Regions from separate parts of the Bradyrhizobium sp. USDA 4454 genome, predicted to be linked through region 3. Evidence: predicted binding sites of a transcription regulator. Region 3 holds the regulator's gene; each other region holds the start of a gene.
What was found. Region 3 encodes LexA, which represses DNA repair genes until DNA is damaged. Its sites were predicted from a motif close to TGTTCNNNNTGTGTTCNG; they were not measured.
Positions count from the first base shown of each region.

Region 1: the regulator LexA is predicted to act here: its motif matches at 2,781-2,798, upstream of uvrA (excinuclease ABC subunit UvrA).
Region 2: the regulator LexA is predicted to act here: its motif matches at 1,607-1,624, upstream of ACVIW0_RS37280 (DNA recombination protein RmuC).

Region 1 is NZ_JBTRCN010000001.1:4,203,002-4,208,398, reverse strand. Features, by position in the region: gene uvrA (excinuclease ABC subunit UvrA) at 1-2,693, opposite strand, end outside; gene ACVIW0_RS19745 (outer membrane protein) at 2,951-3,610, opposite strand; gene ACVIW0_RS19740 (outer membrane protein) at 4,070-4,813, opposite strand; gene ACVIW0_RS19735 (single-stranded DNA-binding protein) at 5,263-5,397, shown strand, end outside.
Region 2 is NZ_JBTRCN010000001.1:8,000,953-8,006,349, reverse strand. Features, by position in the region: partial or broken gene ACVIW0_RS37285 (GIY-YIG nuclease family protein) at 1-268, opposite strand, end outside; gene ACVIW0_RS37280 (DNA recombination protein RmuC) at 355-1,575, opposite strand; gene def (peptide deformylase) at 1,746-2,273, shown strand; gene fmt (methionyl-tRNA formyltransferase) at 2,498-3,433, shown strand; gene truA (tRNA pseudouridine(38-40) synthase TruA) at 3,433-4,173, shown strand; gene dapE (succinyl-diaminopimelate desuccinylase) at 4,376-5,397, opposite strand, start outside.
Region 3 is NZ_JBTRCN010000001.1:3,859,715-3,865,111, reverse strand. Features, by position in the region: gene ACVIW0_RS18085 (hypothetical protein) at 1-109, opposite strand, end outside; gene ACVIW0_RS18080 (HAD family hydrolase) at 950-1,576, shown strand; gene ACVIW0_RS18075 (molybdopterin molybdotransferase MoeA) at 1,602-2,813, shown strand; gene lexA (transcriptional repressor LexA) at 3,057-3,761, shown strand; gene ACVIW0_RS18065 (hypothetical protein) at 4,030-4,458, shown strand; gene ACVIW0_RS18060 (hypothetical protein) at 4,615-4,842, shown strand; gene ACVIW0_RS18055 (ComEC/Rec2 family competence protein) at 4,839-5,397, opposite strand, start outside.

The sequences.
Region 1 (5,397 bases), 340 kb from region 3:
GTCGGCTCGTCCAGGATGTAGAGGGTGCGGCCGGTGGCGCGCTTCGACAATTCCTTGGCGAGTTTGACGCGCTGGGCTTCGCCGCCCGACAGCGTGGTGGCCTGCTGGCCGACATGGATGTAGTCGAGGCCGACCCGATGCAGGGTCTGGAAGGTCTCGCGCACCCGCGGCACCGCCTTGAAGAACTCGGCGGCTTCCTCGACCGTCATGTCGAGCACGTCGGCGATGCTCTTGCCCTTGAACAGCACCTCCAGGGTCTCGCGGTTGTAGCGCTTGCCCTTGCAGGTGTCGCAGGTGACGTAGACGTCGGGCAGGAAGTGCATCTCGATCTTGATGACGCCGTCGCCCTGGCAGGCCTCGCAGCGGCCGCCCTTGACGTTGAAGGAGAAGCGCCCGGGCTCGTAGCCGCGCGCCTTCGCCTCCGGCAGGCCGGCGAACCATTCGCGGATCGGCGTGAAGGCGCCGGTATAGGTCGCGGGATTCGAGCGCGGGGTGCGGCCGATCGGCGACTGGTCGATGTCGATGATCTTGTCGATGTGCTCCAAGCCCTCGATGCGATCGTGTGGCGCCGCGCCCTCGCTGGCGTTGTTCAGCTTGCGCGCGATCGACTTGTACAGCGTGTCGATCAAGAGCGTCGACTTGCCGCCGCCGGAGACGCCCGTCACGCAGGTGAACAGGCCGAGCGGGATCTCGGCCGAGACGTTCTTGAGATTGTTGCCGCGGGCGTTGACGACCTTGATGGTGCGGCGGTGGTTCGGCGGCCGCCGGTCGGGCACCGGCACCGACAGCTCGCCGGTGAGGTATTTGCCGGTCAGCGATTTCGGGTTGCGCATGATCTGGTCAGGCGTGCCTTCGGCGACGATGTGGCCGCCATGCATGCCGGCGCCGGGGCCGATATCCAGCACGTGATCCGCCAGGCGAATGGCGTCCTCGTCATGCTCGACCACGACCACGGTGTTGCCGAGGTCGCGGAGTCGCTTCAGGGTGTCGAGCAGCCGGGCATTGTCGCGCTGGTGCAGGCCGATCGACGGCTCGTCCAGCACGTAGAGCACGCCCGTCAGCCCCGAGCCGATCTGCGAGGCGAGGCGGATGCGCTGGCTCTCGCCGCCGGAGAGCGTGCCGGACGAACGCGACAGCGTCAGGTAATTCAGGCCGACATCGAGCAGGAAGGTCAGGCGCTCGCGGATCTCCTTTAGGATCCGTGCCGCGATCTCGTTCTGCTGCGCGTTGAGCGCTTCCGGCACGGTCTCGAACCACTCGCCGGCGCGCTTCACCGAGAGCTCGGAGATCTCGCCGATATGCTTGCCGCCGATCTTGACGCACAGCGCCTCCGGCTTCAGGCGGTAGCCGTGGCAACCCTCGCAGGGCACGTCGGAGAAATACTTGCCGAGCTCCTCGCGCGCCCACTCGCTCTCGGTCTCGCGGTAGCGGCGGTCGATGTTTGTGACGACGCCCTCGAACGGCTTCTTGGTGTCGTAGGAGCGGACGCCGTCCTCATAGGAGAACTTGATCTCGTCGTCGCCGGAGCCGTGCAGCAGCGCGTTCTGGACCTTCTTGGTCAGGTCCTTCCATTTGGTGTCGAGCGTGAACTTGTAGTGCTTGCCGAGCGCGGTCAGGGTCTGGATGTAATAGGGCGAGGATGATTTCGCCCAGGGCGCGATCGCGCCCTTGCGCAGGGTCAGCTCCTTGTCAGGGATGACCAAATCCTCGTCGATGTGCTGCTCGACGCCGAGGCCGCCGCAGGCCGGGCACGCGCCATAGGGGTTGTTGAACGAGAACAGGCGCGGCTCGATCTCGGGGATCGTGAAGCCGGACACCGGGCAGGCGAATTTTTCCGAGAACAGGATGCGCTCGGGGCCGCTCTTATCGTGGATTTTTGCCGTTTTCTTTTTGTCTTCTTTCTTCTCGTCCTGCGCAGCCGCGGCGGGCGCGTCGGCGTATTCGATCACAGCCAAGCCCTCGGCGAGCTTCAGCGCGGTCTCGAAGCTCTCAGCGAGGCGCTGGGCGAGGTCGGGGCGCACCACGATGCGGTCGACCACGACGTCGATGTCGTGCGGGAATTTCTTGTCGAGGCTGGGGGCTTCCGACAGCTCGTAGAAGGTGCCGTCGATCTTGACGCGCTGAAAGCCCTTCTTGAGATACTCGGCGAGCTCCTTCTTGTATTCGCCCTTGCGGCCGCGCACGACCGGCGCCAGCAGATAGAGGCGGGTGCCTTCCGGCAGTGCCAGCACGCGGTCGACCATCTGCGAGACGATCTGGCTCTCGATCGGCAGGCCGGTGGCGGGCGAATAGGGCACGCCGACGCGCGCCCACAACAGGCGCATGTAATCGTAGATCTCGGTGACGGTGCCGACGGTGGAGCGCGGGTTCTTCGAGGTGGTCTTCTGTTCGATCGAGATCGCCGGCGACAGGCCGTCGATCTGGTCGACATCCGGCTTCTGCATCATCTCCAGGAACTGGCGCGCATAGGCCGACAGCGATTCGACGTAGCGGCGCTGACCCTCGGCGTAGATGGTGTCGAATGCGAGCGACGACTTGCCGGAACCGGACAGGCCGGTGAACACCACGAGCTTGTCGCGCGGAATCTCAACGTCGATGTTCTTCAGATTGTGTTCGCGCGCACCGCGGATCGTGATGGCGCGCGATGAGGAGCCCGCGTTCTGTTGGCGCTTCGCCTTGAGCACTTCATCCATAGCGACAATTCCGGGCGCATGATCGGGCGCCTTTTGGGCGCGCATCGCCGGTGATGCCGGGAGCCTGCGCCGATGGGGTGTGAAGACTGGAACGTAGGAAGAACAGCGGACAATTTCCAGTGCTGAATAGTGGCCATCAACGGATAGTTTGCCGGATGGCAGCAGCCGTCAGCAGGACCGGTTCCGAAATGCAAAAAAGGCCGGCGCGAGGCCGGCCTTTCCGTGCGATCCGACGCTGGATCCGCCTGGTCCGTTGCTCAGTACTTGGCGACGATCGGGCCGCCGAAGTGATAGTTCACGCCGAACTGCACGGTGTGCAGGTTGATGTCGGGCGAGGGAATGCCGAAGTAGGTTTCGCCGCCGAGGCTGCGATACAGGTACTCGCCCTTGATCGACCATTGCGGCGCGATGAACGCCTCGATGCCGGCGCCGACCGTCCAGCCGGAGTGGAAGTTGCTCTGCGAGACGCTGACGCCGCCCGCGCTGAGGGAGAGCTTGTTGTCGGCCCAGGCGTAGCCGCCGGTGCCGTAGAACAGCACCTTGTCGACTGCGAAGCCGAGGCGGCCGCGCACGGTGCCGAGCGCGTCGATCTTGCTCGTCGCGGTGATGCCGAACGCGGTAGCGGAGGCATTGACGTCAGCCCAGGCACCGTCGGCCTCGAGGCCATACACGATGTTGCCGGCCTGCCAGTTGTAGCCGATGGTGCCGCCGCCGAAGCCGCCTTCCATCTTCGGGTTGCCGGAATCTTCGCTGGCGTAGCCGCCGAAGCCGCCGATGTAGAAGCCGGTCCAGTTGGTGATCGCGACCGGCGGCGGAGCCTTCACGTAGGGCGCGCGAGCCGCCATGTCAGCCGCCATGGCCGGTGCAATTGCGCTGAGGGCAAACATGCTGGCCGACGCCAGCAAAACATTCCTGATTTTCAAAGTCCCAGTCCCATTTTCTTGTTGTCCCCTCAAACATTGAAGGGAGCGTCACGGCAGTGTCGCGTGACGATCACGTGTTTTTACATGGAAACCTTGGAAGTTGTGTATCCATGAAACCACAATGCACGGAAAACGAGTGCATGAGGTGCGCACGTACCAGTAAGGGAGTTGGCGCGAGGCTGGCCGCTGTTTCCATACGGAGGCACGGCAGGGCCCGCCCGGACGTTGTAGCCGATCACGCCGCCGATGAAGCCGCCGCCGATGGTGTAGCTTTGCGTGCCGATCACGGCCGCATTGTTCGGGCGCTGAGATAGGTCTCGCTGCTGGTGCCCCAGCCGCCGCCCTGGGCGCCGAGATAGAAGCCGGTCTAGCTGGTCATGGGCGTGGCAACCGCCGGCTAAACAAAAGGCCGGCGCAGGGCCGGCCTTTCGCCTGGATCAAATCCGCGCGCGATCAGTAGCGCGCAACGACCGGGCCGCCCCACTTGTAGTTCACGCGGACGGTGACGAGGTCGACGTCCTGGCGGTCGCGGATGCTGCTGAACAGCGCGCCGGTCGGGGTGGTGAGGTTGTAGGTCTTGTCCTGCATGAACAGGTGGTCGTACTCGATGCCAGCGGTCCAGTTCGGCGCGAAGCCGACTTCGATGCCGGCGCCGATGGTGCCGCCCCAGCGGGTGTCGCTGGCGCTGCCGACGAGCAAGCCGGTCGGCGTGAAGTAGGTGTTGAAGCGGTTGTCGGTCAGCGCGGCGCCGCCCTTGGCGTAAAGCAGGACATTGTTGACGGCGTAGCCGATCTGGCCGGTGAAGAGGCCGAATGCGTCGATCTTGGTCTGGTTGGTGAACAGGCCCGGGAAGATCGCGCTGTTGTTGCTGCCCTTCAGGTCGGCCCAGTCGCCCTGCGCTTCGAGGCCGAACACCCAGGTGCCGGCCTGCCAGCGATAGCCAATCTGACCGCCGGCGACGCCGCCGGTCGCATCATGGCAGCCATCCGATCCGATGAAGATGCCGGCGGGGACCTGGTCCCAGCAATTGTGGCTCGAGCCCCAGCCGCCGTTGGCGCCGATGTAGAAGCCGCTCCAGTCATAGACGGCAGCGATCACCGGCGGCGCCTTGGTGTAGGGGCGTGCCGCCAGATCGGCAGCCGCGGCCGGCGCAGCAAACGCAACCAGAGCAACCGTCCCGAGCAAAAACTTCTTCATTGCAAAACTCCCCGGCTTCCCGATCGGCTTCCAAATGGGTCCCAAAGCCGACCTCAGACGCGAGCGCCCGTCTGATGGCTGACAGCTATACGCCGATTCAACCGGAAAGGCCGTCTCCCAAAAGTCACACTCGCGGAAGAAGTGCGGCGAGAATAAGATGCTGATCTATTTATTGATTTTCTAACGTCGTGGCGCAGCCTGGCGGCTGAAAGCCAAATCGACTGCCGCATCCTTGCCTCGGCCCGCATCTACGGTTGGTTGTAGCGAACAAAACTGGAACATTTCCGGCCGGGATGCTATATCTGATTATCGTGGATAACCGCGCGAGGGCGAAGGCGCCAAGCCGCCACCGGCGTATAGGGTCATCCACGACGCCTGCAATGTAAGTGGCGAAGGTTGAGAGTGGTGGCCGATGTCCGGACGCCCGGTTTTTGAGTGGAGATGATGCGATGGCAGGAAGCGTGAACAAGGTGATCCTGGTTGGAAACCTCGGCAAGGATCCGGAGATCCGGCGGACCCAGGACGGTCGTCCGATCGCCAATCTGTCGATCGCCACCTCGGAAACCTGGCGCGACAAGGGCACC
Region 2 (5,397 bases), 4.1 Mb from region 3:
TTCCCAATTTGGATTGTTCTTCGATCAGACGAACCTTCCAGGCTCGATTCCACTTCTTCAACCGCTTCTCGCGCTTGATCGCGTTCTCAGGATCATCGAACTGCTCGAAGTAGACAAGCTTCACCACATCGTATTTCTCGGTGAAGCTCTTGATGAGTTTCAGCTTGTGCTCGCCCACGCGGCGAATGAGGTCATTTGTCACACCGATATAGAGCGTGCCGCCGATGTGGCTGGCGAGGATGTAGACGTAGTAGCTGCGTGGCCCCAAACTGCCGCCTCTGGGACTGGATCGCCCGGTCAAGCCGGGCGATGACACCGATCGGGTGGCGCGAGTCCGTCAAACAAAGCCAACAATCACTCCCCCGCCTGCAGCTTGCGCGGGGCGGGGAATAGGTCGGTGGCGGCGGGCTTGACGAAACGCGGCACCTCGATCGGGGTCTCGGCCTTGCTGAAGTCGAGTTCCTCGATGCGGCCGGCGCGCTTCTCGATCTTGTCGGCGGAGATCAGGATCTGCCTGACGTCCTCATTCACCTGGCCGAAGTGATTTTGCAGCTTGAGCACGCGCTCGCGCAGCCGGCCGAGATCATCACCAAGGTGCATCACCTCGTTGCGGATCTGGTCGGCGGCGTCGCGGATGCGGGCGTCCTTCAGGATCTGCTGCATCACCTGGATCGCCAGCATCAACAGCGAAGGCGACACCAGCACGACGCGGGCGCGATAGGCCTTCTGGACCACATCGTCGAAACCGTCATGGATTTCGGCATAGACCGATTCCGACGGCACGAACATCAGCGCGGTGTCCTGGGTCTCGCCCGGGATCAGGTATTTCTCCGCGATGTCGCTGACATGCTTCAGCACGTCGGCGCGCAGCCGCTGGCTCGCGAATTTGCGTTCCTCGTCGCTGCGCGCATCGTGCAGCGCGGTCATCGCTTCCAGCGGAAATTTCGCGTCGATGCAGAGCGGGCGCTGGTCGGGCAGGAATACCACGCAATCCGGTCGCTTGCCTGACGACAGCGTGTACTGGAACTCGAACGAGCCCTTCGGCATGCCGTCCTGGACGATCGCCTCCATCCGCGCCTGGCCGAACGCGCCGCGCGACTGCTTGTTGGCGAGCACATCGCGCAAGGTCGTGACCTGGGTGGTGAGCTCGTTGAGGTTCTTGTGGGCGTGATCGATGATGCCGAGCCGCTCGTGCAGCACGCGCAGCGAATCCATGGTGTTGCGGGTCGATTGTTCCATCGACTGGCCGACCCGGTGGGTGACCGAGTCCAGCCGCTCGTTGACGGCGCGGGCCATCTCGGCCTGGCGGCCGGCCAGCGCCTGCGCGAAGGCATCAACCTTGGCGTCGACCCGACCGGAGGATTCGCTCTGGGCCCGCAGCATGTCGGCCAGCCGCTCCTCCAGCTCGTCGGCGCGGATGGCCTGGGCCATCGCCAGTTCCGCGCCGCGCCGGCTGGCGCGGGCGATCACCACGGCGATCGCGAACAGCAGGATCAGCGCCAGCGCGCCAAGGCCGATCAGCGCGTTGGAGACACGGACCGGAAGGTCGCCAATCATGAGCAGAATCTCGTTCATGCCGGCCGTTGTAGCCGATTCGCGGCCGGATGCGAACGAAGAGGGAACATTTATGGTCAGTGCTTCCCTGATTTTCTTGGTTAATCCGCAGTAAAGAAACGTGGTTAACGTTCTCCTAACGGGTTCCTAAGCGCATTGACCGCATCAGGCCCGCGGCTTAAATCGCCGCCATGGCATTACGAGAAATCATCATCCTGCCGGACAAGCAGTTGCGGCTGGTGTCGAAACCGATCGAGAAGGTGACGCCGGAGATCCGCAAGCTCGCCGACGACATGCTCGAGACCATGTACGACGCACCCGGCATCGGGCTCGCGGCGATCCAGGTCGCGCAACCTCTGCGGCTGATCACCATGGACCTCGCCAAGCGCGACGAGAACGGCGAGACCACGCCGCAGCCGCGGGTGTTCATCAATCCGGAGATCATCTCGCACTCGGACGAGCTATCGGTCTACGAAGAGGGCTGCCTGTCGATCCCCGAATATTACGAGGAGGTCGAGCGTCCGGCGCGGGTGCGCCTGCGCTTCACCGACCTCGACGGCAAGCTGCATGAGGAGGATGCCGAGGGCCTCTACGCCACCTGCATCCAGCACGAGATCGACCATCTCAACGGCGTGCTGTTCGTGGACTATCTGTCGAAGCTGAAGCGCGACCGCGTCTTCAAGAAATTCGAGAAGGCCGCCAAGCGCGCGGCGGAGTAGGATCGCCATCGGGACTTGACTCCCTCTCCCGCTTGCGGCGGAGGGTTTGGGTGGGGGTCTTTCCACGAGTCGTATCGCTGAGATAGCCCCCATCCGGATCGCATCTTCGATGCGATCCGGCCTCCGCCGCAAGCGGGAGAGGCCAACCGAATTCGCGGAAAGACCCGCGCGCTTCATATGCGATTCCTCTCCCCACAAGGGAAGGAACAGACCGAGTTCTCGTCATGCCTCTTCGCCTGATCTTCATGGGCACGCCCGATTTCGCGGTGCCGACGCTCCTGGAGCTCGTGGCCCATGGCCATGAGGTCGCAGCCGTCTACACCCGCGCGCCGAAGCCGGGCGGACGGCGCGGCCTGCAATTGCAGCCGACGCCGGTCGAGCAGGAGGCGCGCCGTCTCGGCATTCCCGTGCTGACGCCGAAGACGCTGAAGACAGACGAAGCGCTCGCGGAGTTTCGCGCCCACGAGGCGGACGCCGCCGTCGTCGTCGCCTATGGCATGATCCTGCCGCAGGCGATTCTCGACGCGCCGAAACTCGGCTGCTTCAACCTGCACGCTTCGCTGCTGCCGCGCTGGCGCGGCGCCGCGCCGATCAACCGAGCCATCATGGCCGGCGACGCCGAAAGCGGCGTGATGGTGATGAAGATGGATGTCGGCCTCGACACCGGCGACGTCGCGATGGCCGAACGGTTGCCGATCACGGACAGCATGACGGCGTCCGACCTGCACGACGCGTTGGCGCCGCTCGGCGCCGATCTGATGGTGCGCGCGATGGCCGGGCTCGAGCGCGGCGGGTTGCAGTTGACCAAGCAAAGCGCGGACGGCGTCACCTACGCCGGCAAGATCGAAAAGGCCGAGGCGCGGATCGACTGGACCCAGCCGGCGCACGCGGTGCTGCGGCACATTCATGGGCTGTCGCCATTCCCCGGCGCCTGGTGCGAACTTTCAGGCGAAGGCGAGCCCGTGCGGCTGAAGATCCTGCGCTGTGAGCTGGCCAAAGGTTCGGGCCAACCGGGCGATGTGCTCGACGACAATTTCGCGATCGCCTGCGGCGCCGGCGCGGTCCGGATCCTCGAATTGCAGCGCGCCGGCAAGACGCCGACCAAGGCAGCGGACTTTTTGCGCGGCACGCCGCTGAAGCCGCCCGCGCGGCTCAGCTGATGCCCCGCTACAAGCTCATCATCGAATATGACGGCACGCCGTTCTCCGGCTGGCAGATCCAGGACACCGCGCCGACCGTGCAGGGTGCGCTGGAGGCGGCGGTCAAGGCGATCTGCGGCGAGGACGTGCGGGTCCATGGCGCCGGGCGGACCGATGCCGGCGTGCATGCGCGCGGCCAGGTCGCGCATTGCGACATTGCGAAACATTTTCCGCCCGGCCGCTTTCGCGACGGGCTGAACGCGCATCTGCGTCCCCATCCGATCGCCGTGCACGCGGCCGATATCGTGCCCGACGATTTCGAGGCGCGGTTCTCGGCGACCAGGCGGCACTATCTCTATCGCATCACCAACACCCGCGCGAACCTCGCGCTCGACATCGGCAGGGTCTGGCGCGTGCCGCGCGCGCTCGATGCGGATGCGATGCACGCGGCCGCGCAGCGCCTGCTCGGCAAGCATGATTTCACCACCTTCCGCGACACCGAGTGCCAAGCCAAATCGCCGGAGAAGACGCTCGATCAGCTCGACGTCACGCGCGACGGCAATGCCGTTAACATCGTGACCTCGGCGCGCTCGTTCCTGCACAGCCAGGTGCGCTCGATGGTCGGCTCGCTGGTCTGGGTCGGCGAGGGCCGCTGGAGCGCGGACGATCTCTCTGGCGCACTCGCCGCCCGCAACCGCGCCGCCTGCGGCCCGGTGGCGCCGCCGGACGGGCTCTATCTGATGCGGGTGGATTACGAATGATCTCGTAGATCTCTTAGGATGGGTGGAGCGAAGCGATACCGATCACCTTGCCACGGATGCGATGGGTATCGCTCCACCCATCCTACGGTCGTAAGTCGACCCGAAATACCACGCTGTACCTGGTACGGTGGGTTGCTGGCGGCCCCAATCCCTACTGTGCATGGGGTTGTTCTTCACTATTTTGTCCAGCCAACCGGCTGGATCACGCAAAATACCGGTCCAGCACGCCGCGATAGATCTTCGTCAGCTGCTCCAGATCGGCCACCGGCGTACGCTCGTCGATCTGGTGCATGGTCTGGCCGACCAGGCCGAATTCGATCACCGGGCAATAGCCCGAGATGAAGCGCGCGTCGGATGTCCCGCCCGAGGTCGACAGTTCCGGCTTGCGGCCGGTGACCTCTTCGATCGCGGCGACCGCGAGATCGGTGAACGGGCCGGGCTGGGTGACGAATACGTTGGAGTTCGACGGCATCCAGTCGATGTGGGCGCGGATGCGGTTGCCGCAGGCTTTTGCCAGCCGCGCATCGACCAGCTGCCGCAGGCTCTCCTGGGTGTGGTTGTCGTTGTAGCGGATGTTGAACTTGGCCCGCGCCTGACCCGGGATCACATTGGTTGCGGTGTTGCCGACATCGACCGTGGTGAATTCGAGGTTGCTGGCCTGGAATTGCGCGCTGCCGTGATCGAGCGGCTCGTCGCTCAGCGCCACGATCAGCCGCGAGATATCCGGCACCGGATTTGAGGCGCGGTGCGGATAGGCGACATGGCCCTGCACGCCATCGACAATGAGCGTGCCGGACTGCGAGCCGCGGCGGCCGATCTTGATCATGTCGCCGAGCACCTCGACATTGGAGGGCTCGCCGAGCACGCAATGGTCGAATTTTTCGCCGCGCTCGGCACACCATTTCAACAGCTTGACGGTGCCGTTGATCGAGACGTCTTCTTCGTCGCCGGTGATCAGGAAGGAGATCGAGCCGCAGCCGTTCTCCTGTGCCTTGCCGCCATGGTCGCCGAGATATTGCAGCACGGCGGCGACGCTGCAGGCGATGCCGCCCTTCATGTCGACGGCGCCGCGGCCGTAGAGATAGCCGTCCTTCACCTCGCCTGAGAACGCACCGAGCGTCCACGCCGCTTCATCGCCGGGCGGCACCACGTCGGTATGGCCGGCAAAGGTGATGTGCGGCGCCGTGTTGCCGATGCGCGCATAGAGGTTGTCGACATCGGCGG
Region 3 (5,397 bases):
TACGGTCTAGTCGTTCCGCCTTCCAAACGGCTTCGCGAAGCTCGTCAACGAGCCGCTTGCTCTCCGCGATTGCACGATCTGCGCGATCAAAAAGCGCATCTTCCGGCATCGGCGCGCTCCCTTGCAGTGCAGGCGGGAGCGCAATCTGTCTCTCGGCCACCGACGCCCACGGACAGAACCTTGGCCGGTGATGCGCATCAAATTATCACAATTTCGCTTTGTTCGGCAGTCTGGATTTGCTTGCGCCTGCTGCGCGCCATCTTGAGCCTGCGACAGGACGACCCGACGGGCAACTCAGCCAAAACCTGTCAATCCCGATTGATGAAAATATTTCGCTTTATCCGAAGCGAAACTCGGTGTATGGTCTGCACGTCTCGCCCGACACGAGGGGCGCTTCGCGGTCGTCACGAACGCGGGTCGAGATGCGGTGGACGCCGATTGCGCAGTCGACGAAATGCGCATGAGGCGGACGGCGAAGTCGTGCAGGCCTGACGCCCTAGTGGTAGGTGTCTTTTCCGATTGCGCGGGTGCGCGTCGCGAAGACGGTGACAACAAAGCCCAGTCTCGCCGGGGAGAGCACGTATAAGCCGTAACCCATCGCGCAGGGAAAGCCGGGTTGTTCCCGGTTACACCTGTGGTCCTACCCCCGAGCTTTCTACCCTTTTGCTCGGGGCCCATGGGTGCGATCGGCACCCGGCTTTCCCTGCGCCCTCTGCTTTCAGAGTGGCGAGACGAACAGCATGACTCGGGCAATCATGTCGCGAGAATGCTAACTTATGACTCAATGGCCGCGCCACAAACTCACCGTCGTCCCGGCGAAGGCCGGGACGACGGCGGTATGCGCGAGACCGGTCTCGCGAAGGATGCATCGCCTTGCAATTCCACACACCCGTCACCGAAATCGGGGACATTGCCGGCTGCCCGCAATTTTCGTACATGGTTTCACGCAATGACCTCGCACCTCTCCCCCGATTCCGTCGACGTGCTGCTGTTCGATATCGGCCGCGTCGTGCTCGACATCAACTTTGACAAGGTGATGGCGCACTGGGCGCAGCATGCCGGCTGCTCACCTTCGGACCTCGCCACGCGCTTTGTCGTTGACGACAGCTTCAAGCATCACGAGATCGGCCGGATCGACGATGCCGCGTTCTTCGAAAACCTGCGCCGGACACTCGACATCGACCTCACGGACGCGCAGTTCCTCGAAGGCTGGAATTCTATCTTCGCCGGCGAGATGCCCGATATCGCTCCCCTGCTCGCGGCCGCGGCGAAGCGGATGCCGCTCTATGCATTCTCCAACACCAATCCGGCCCATGTCGCGCATTTCTCGGTTGTCCACGCCGATCTGCTGAGCCATTTCCGCACCGTGTTCCTGTCCTCGAGCATCGGCCATCGGAAACCCGACGCCGAGGCCTACGATCATGTGGTAAAAGCCATCGGCGTGCCGGCGTCGCGGATCCTGTTCTTCGACGATCTGGCTGCCAATATCGAAGGCGCGCGGGCGCGCGGCCTTCATGCGGTCCACGTGACATCGACGGATGACGTGGCAAGGGCGCTGACCGCGCTTGGGATTTGAACCCTGGACTTGAGGAGCTCCGAGCGTGGCCCTGATGCCGGTTGCCGATGCCCTGTCCGCCGTCCTTGCCGGCGCCGAACCGCTGCCCGAGGAGATGGTCGCGCTCGATGCCGCCTATCACCGCACCCTGGCGCGCGACCTCGCCGCGCGGCGCACCCAGCCGCCGCAGCCGATGTCGGCGATGGACGGCTATGCGGTGTGCGCCGCCGATGCGGCTGACCTGAAGGCACGGCTGAAGGTGATCGGCGAAGTCGCCGCCGGCCGGCCGTTCGAGCGCACGGTCGGCGCAGGCGAAGCGGTGCGGATCTTCACCGGCGGGGTGATCCCTGACGGCGCCGACGCCGTCATCATCCAGGAAGACACCGCCGTCGACGGCGACCACATCACGATCACCGAGCCAGCCGCCGTTGGACGGCATATCCGCCCCGCGGGGGTCGACTTCCGCGAGGGCGACGTGCTCCTCTCGGCCGGCAGCCGCCTCTCCGACCGGGCGCTGTCGCTGGCCGCCGCCATGAACCATCCGGAACTCGCCGTCCGCCGCCGTCCGAAGGTCGCGGTGCTGGCGACCGGCGACGAGCTGGTGATGCCGGGCTCGCAGCCCGGACCCGGCCAGATCGTCTATTCCAACGGCTATGCGCTGCGGGCGCTGGCCCGCGACGAAGGCGCCGAGACCGTCGATCTCGGGGTCGCCGCCGATACGGTTGCGGCCACCACGGCGGGGATCCGCCGGGCCCGCGATACCGGCGCCGACATCCTGATCACCACCGGCGGCGCCTCGGTCGGCGACCACGACCTGGTCAAGCAGTCGCTGGAGGCCGAGGGCGTCGCGATGGCGTTCTGGCGGATCGCGATGCGGCCCGGCAAGCCGATGATGCACGGCCGGCTCGGGGCGATGCGGGTGATCGGCCTGCCCGGCAATCCGGTGTCGTCCTATGTCTGCGCCTTCCTGTTTCTGGTGCCGTTGATTCGGGCATTGAGCGGCCGAACAGCGATTCATCATCGCCGCGCGAGGGCCGTGCTCGGCCGCAACCTCGCCGCCAACGACCAGCGCGAGGACTATCTGCGCGCGCGTCTCGAGGCGCGCGACGACGGCACGCTGATCGCAACGCCCGTGATGCAGCAGGATTCCTCGCTGCTCGGGAATCTCGCTGCGGCACGGGCACTTCTCGTGCGTCCGCCGTTCGCGCCCGCGACTGCCACAGGCAGCGAGTGCGAGATCCTGATGCTGCCCGAATAGGATTTTCTCACCGCGCCGATCGGGCGCCGCCGGGCGCGTTCACCTGAAATTAAGTGGTTGCGGAACACATATCGAACATATAGTGTCCGTTCATGATTTGTTTCGAGTACTGGTGTCTACAATCGGGAGGCGGCCCGGGAGCGCTTGCAACAAGCACCAAGCTCCCCTGGTCAGGCCCGGCCTGCAGGCCCCACTGAAGAGTCTCGGAATCGAACGACGCTATCAACCGGGGGAATACTCGAGATGCTCACGCGCAAACAGTACGAACTTCTGCGTTTCATCAATGAACGTCTGAAAGAGGCCGGCGTCCCGCCCTCATTCGACGAGATGAAAGATGCGCTCGACCTGCGCTCGAAGTCCGGTATCCACCGCCTGATCACTGCGCTGGAGGAGCGTGGCTTCATCCGCCGCCTGCCCAACCGCGCCCGCGCCATCGAAGTCATCAAGCTGCCTGAGCTGTCGGCCGGGGGCGGCAACGGCCGCCGCGGCTTCACCCCGAGCGTCATCGAAGGCACCCTCGGCAAGCGCACTTCTACGCCGCCGGTCGCCGAGGATGACGGCAATCGTCCGGTCGCGGTCCCTGTGATGGGCCGGATCGCCGCCGGTACCCCGATCGAGGCGCTGCAGACCCGCAGCCACACCATCAGCGTACCGCCCGACATGCTCGGCTCCGGCGAGCATTATGCGCTGGAGGTGCGCGGCGACTCGATGGTCGATGCCGGCATCCTCGACGGCGATATGGCGCTGATCCAGCGCAACGACGTCGCCAATACCGGCGACATCGTGGTGGCGCTGATCGACGAGGAGGAAGCCACCCTGAAGCGCTTCCGCCGCCGCGGCGCATCGATCGCGCTGGAGCCCGCCAACACCGCCTATGAAGTGCGCATCCTGCCTCCGAACCGGGTCCGCATCCAGGGCAAGCTGATCGGGCTCTACCGCAAGTACTAAGCTGCAAATACTTGATTGCAAATACTTGCGGCGGCGAGGAACGAGCGTCACATCGGATCGTTCCTTGCAAGATAGCGCAGCATGCGGTCTGCCCGATGCGCTCCGATACCTCTCGCGCAGTGTCGCGTGTTTGTGATTGAGGCGGTCGCGGGCGAGTCGTACAATCGCCCAGAAACGAGCTGACACTCGTTCGCTATCGTCCACTCTGGTAGAGGCCCATGCCTCAAAGAGAGGCACGGGTCGCTACCTCCATTTGAGGAGCCATCCGATGTGTGACTATAGTCTGCACGCCGTGGCATCGCGCCCCGCCATTGTCGGAGAGACGCTGATCACCACGACCTTCCGCGGCACGTCGACCCGCGGCTTTGCGTCGGAGAACGATCCGACTGTCGCGGTCTGCATGCTGCCGGGCACCGAGCTCGCTTTCGCCGAGAACGTTCGCTATGACAGCCGCTGGATCTGGACCAAGACGCTGAACTATCGCGTCGGCGTGTTCAACGAAGTCGAGCCCGACGTGCCCGATCGTCATCATGACGCGGTCGAATTCCCCGACGGCAGCCACGTGTTGGTGACCCAGCTCGTCGAGGGACAACGCGTCAGCGTGCTGCAATTGCCGGCACTGCATCCGCCGGTCACGCAGAAGCCGAAGGTCGTGGAGCGGCGGCCCTCCGCATTTACGTCGCTGTTTTTGGGTTGAACGCATCGTCGCCGCCGGATGACCGAGCGGCGAGTGACCGAAAGGATTTCGAGCGACCCCGGACACCGGTTCCGGGGCGCGGCGGGAGATTTGCGTCGGCGGCCACCTTGGCGCATCATCGGGCGCAGAGGATGTGCGCTCACGGAAACCTGCTCGGTGGTCGATAAGGTCACATGGCAAAAGGCTGGACGCGTCACGGAGCCGGGCCGCTACATGTTCCGGTTCGGCTGGTTGACGGTGACGGCTGATGACCTGAAGGTCTGGGAGCAGTTTCCCGAGGCGTCCTTCACCCTCGTCAAGAAGCCCGACGCCGGCCCCGATTCCGACGAATACCATCTCGGCCTGTTCGAATTGCCGGCCAGCCCCTCGCCGGACCACGGCTAATCCTCCCCCTGCACATCGCTCTCCGCCGGCGTGGCGTCGACGGCCGGCCGTGGCGCGGCGGCGGGGGCGCGGAGCGTCGTCTCGGCATCGCCGTCGCCGGGAACCGCCGGCGACCACGGCCGGTCGATCCCGCCGGGCTTGACCGCATCGATGGCGTAGCCGTCACGGGTCCGCCGCAGCGCCAGCGCGCCGTGACGCCGCAACCGCTCGACGTCGACCACCGAGGCCGCGCAGCCATGCGGCGCCGGCCGGGCGGTGACGATCAGCGCCGCGCGCTCGCAATCATCCGCCAGCGCCTCCGGCCGGCTCGCCAGCGCAACGAAGGCATCGCCGGGCCCTTGCGTCACGCAGCCGCTCGGATCGCAGGAGACGCCCTCGCCGAGCGATGCATCGGTGGCCGCCCGCGCATCGGCGTCCGCCGCCAGCCACTCCTTCACCAAAAAGGCATCCTTGGCGCTATGCATCAGGTGCAACCGCCCGTCGCCGCCGCGGACCGCGACGTTGCGGCCATCGGCGGAAATCAGCACGTCCGGCTGCGGCACCCTGAGCGCCCAG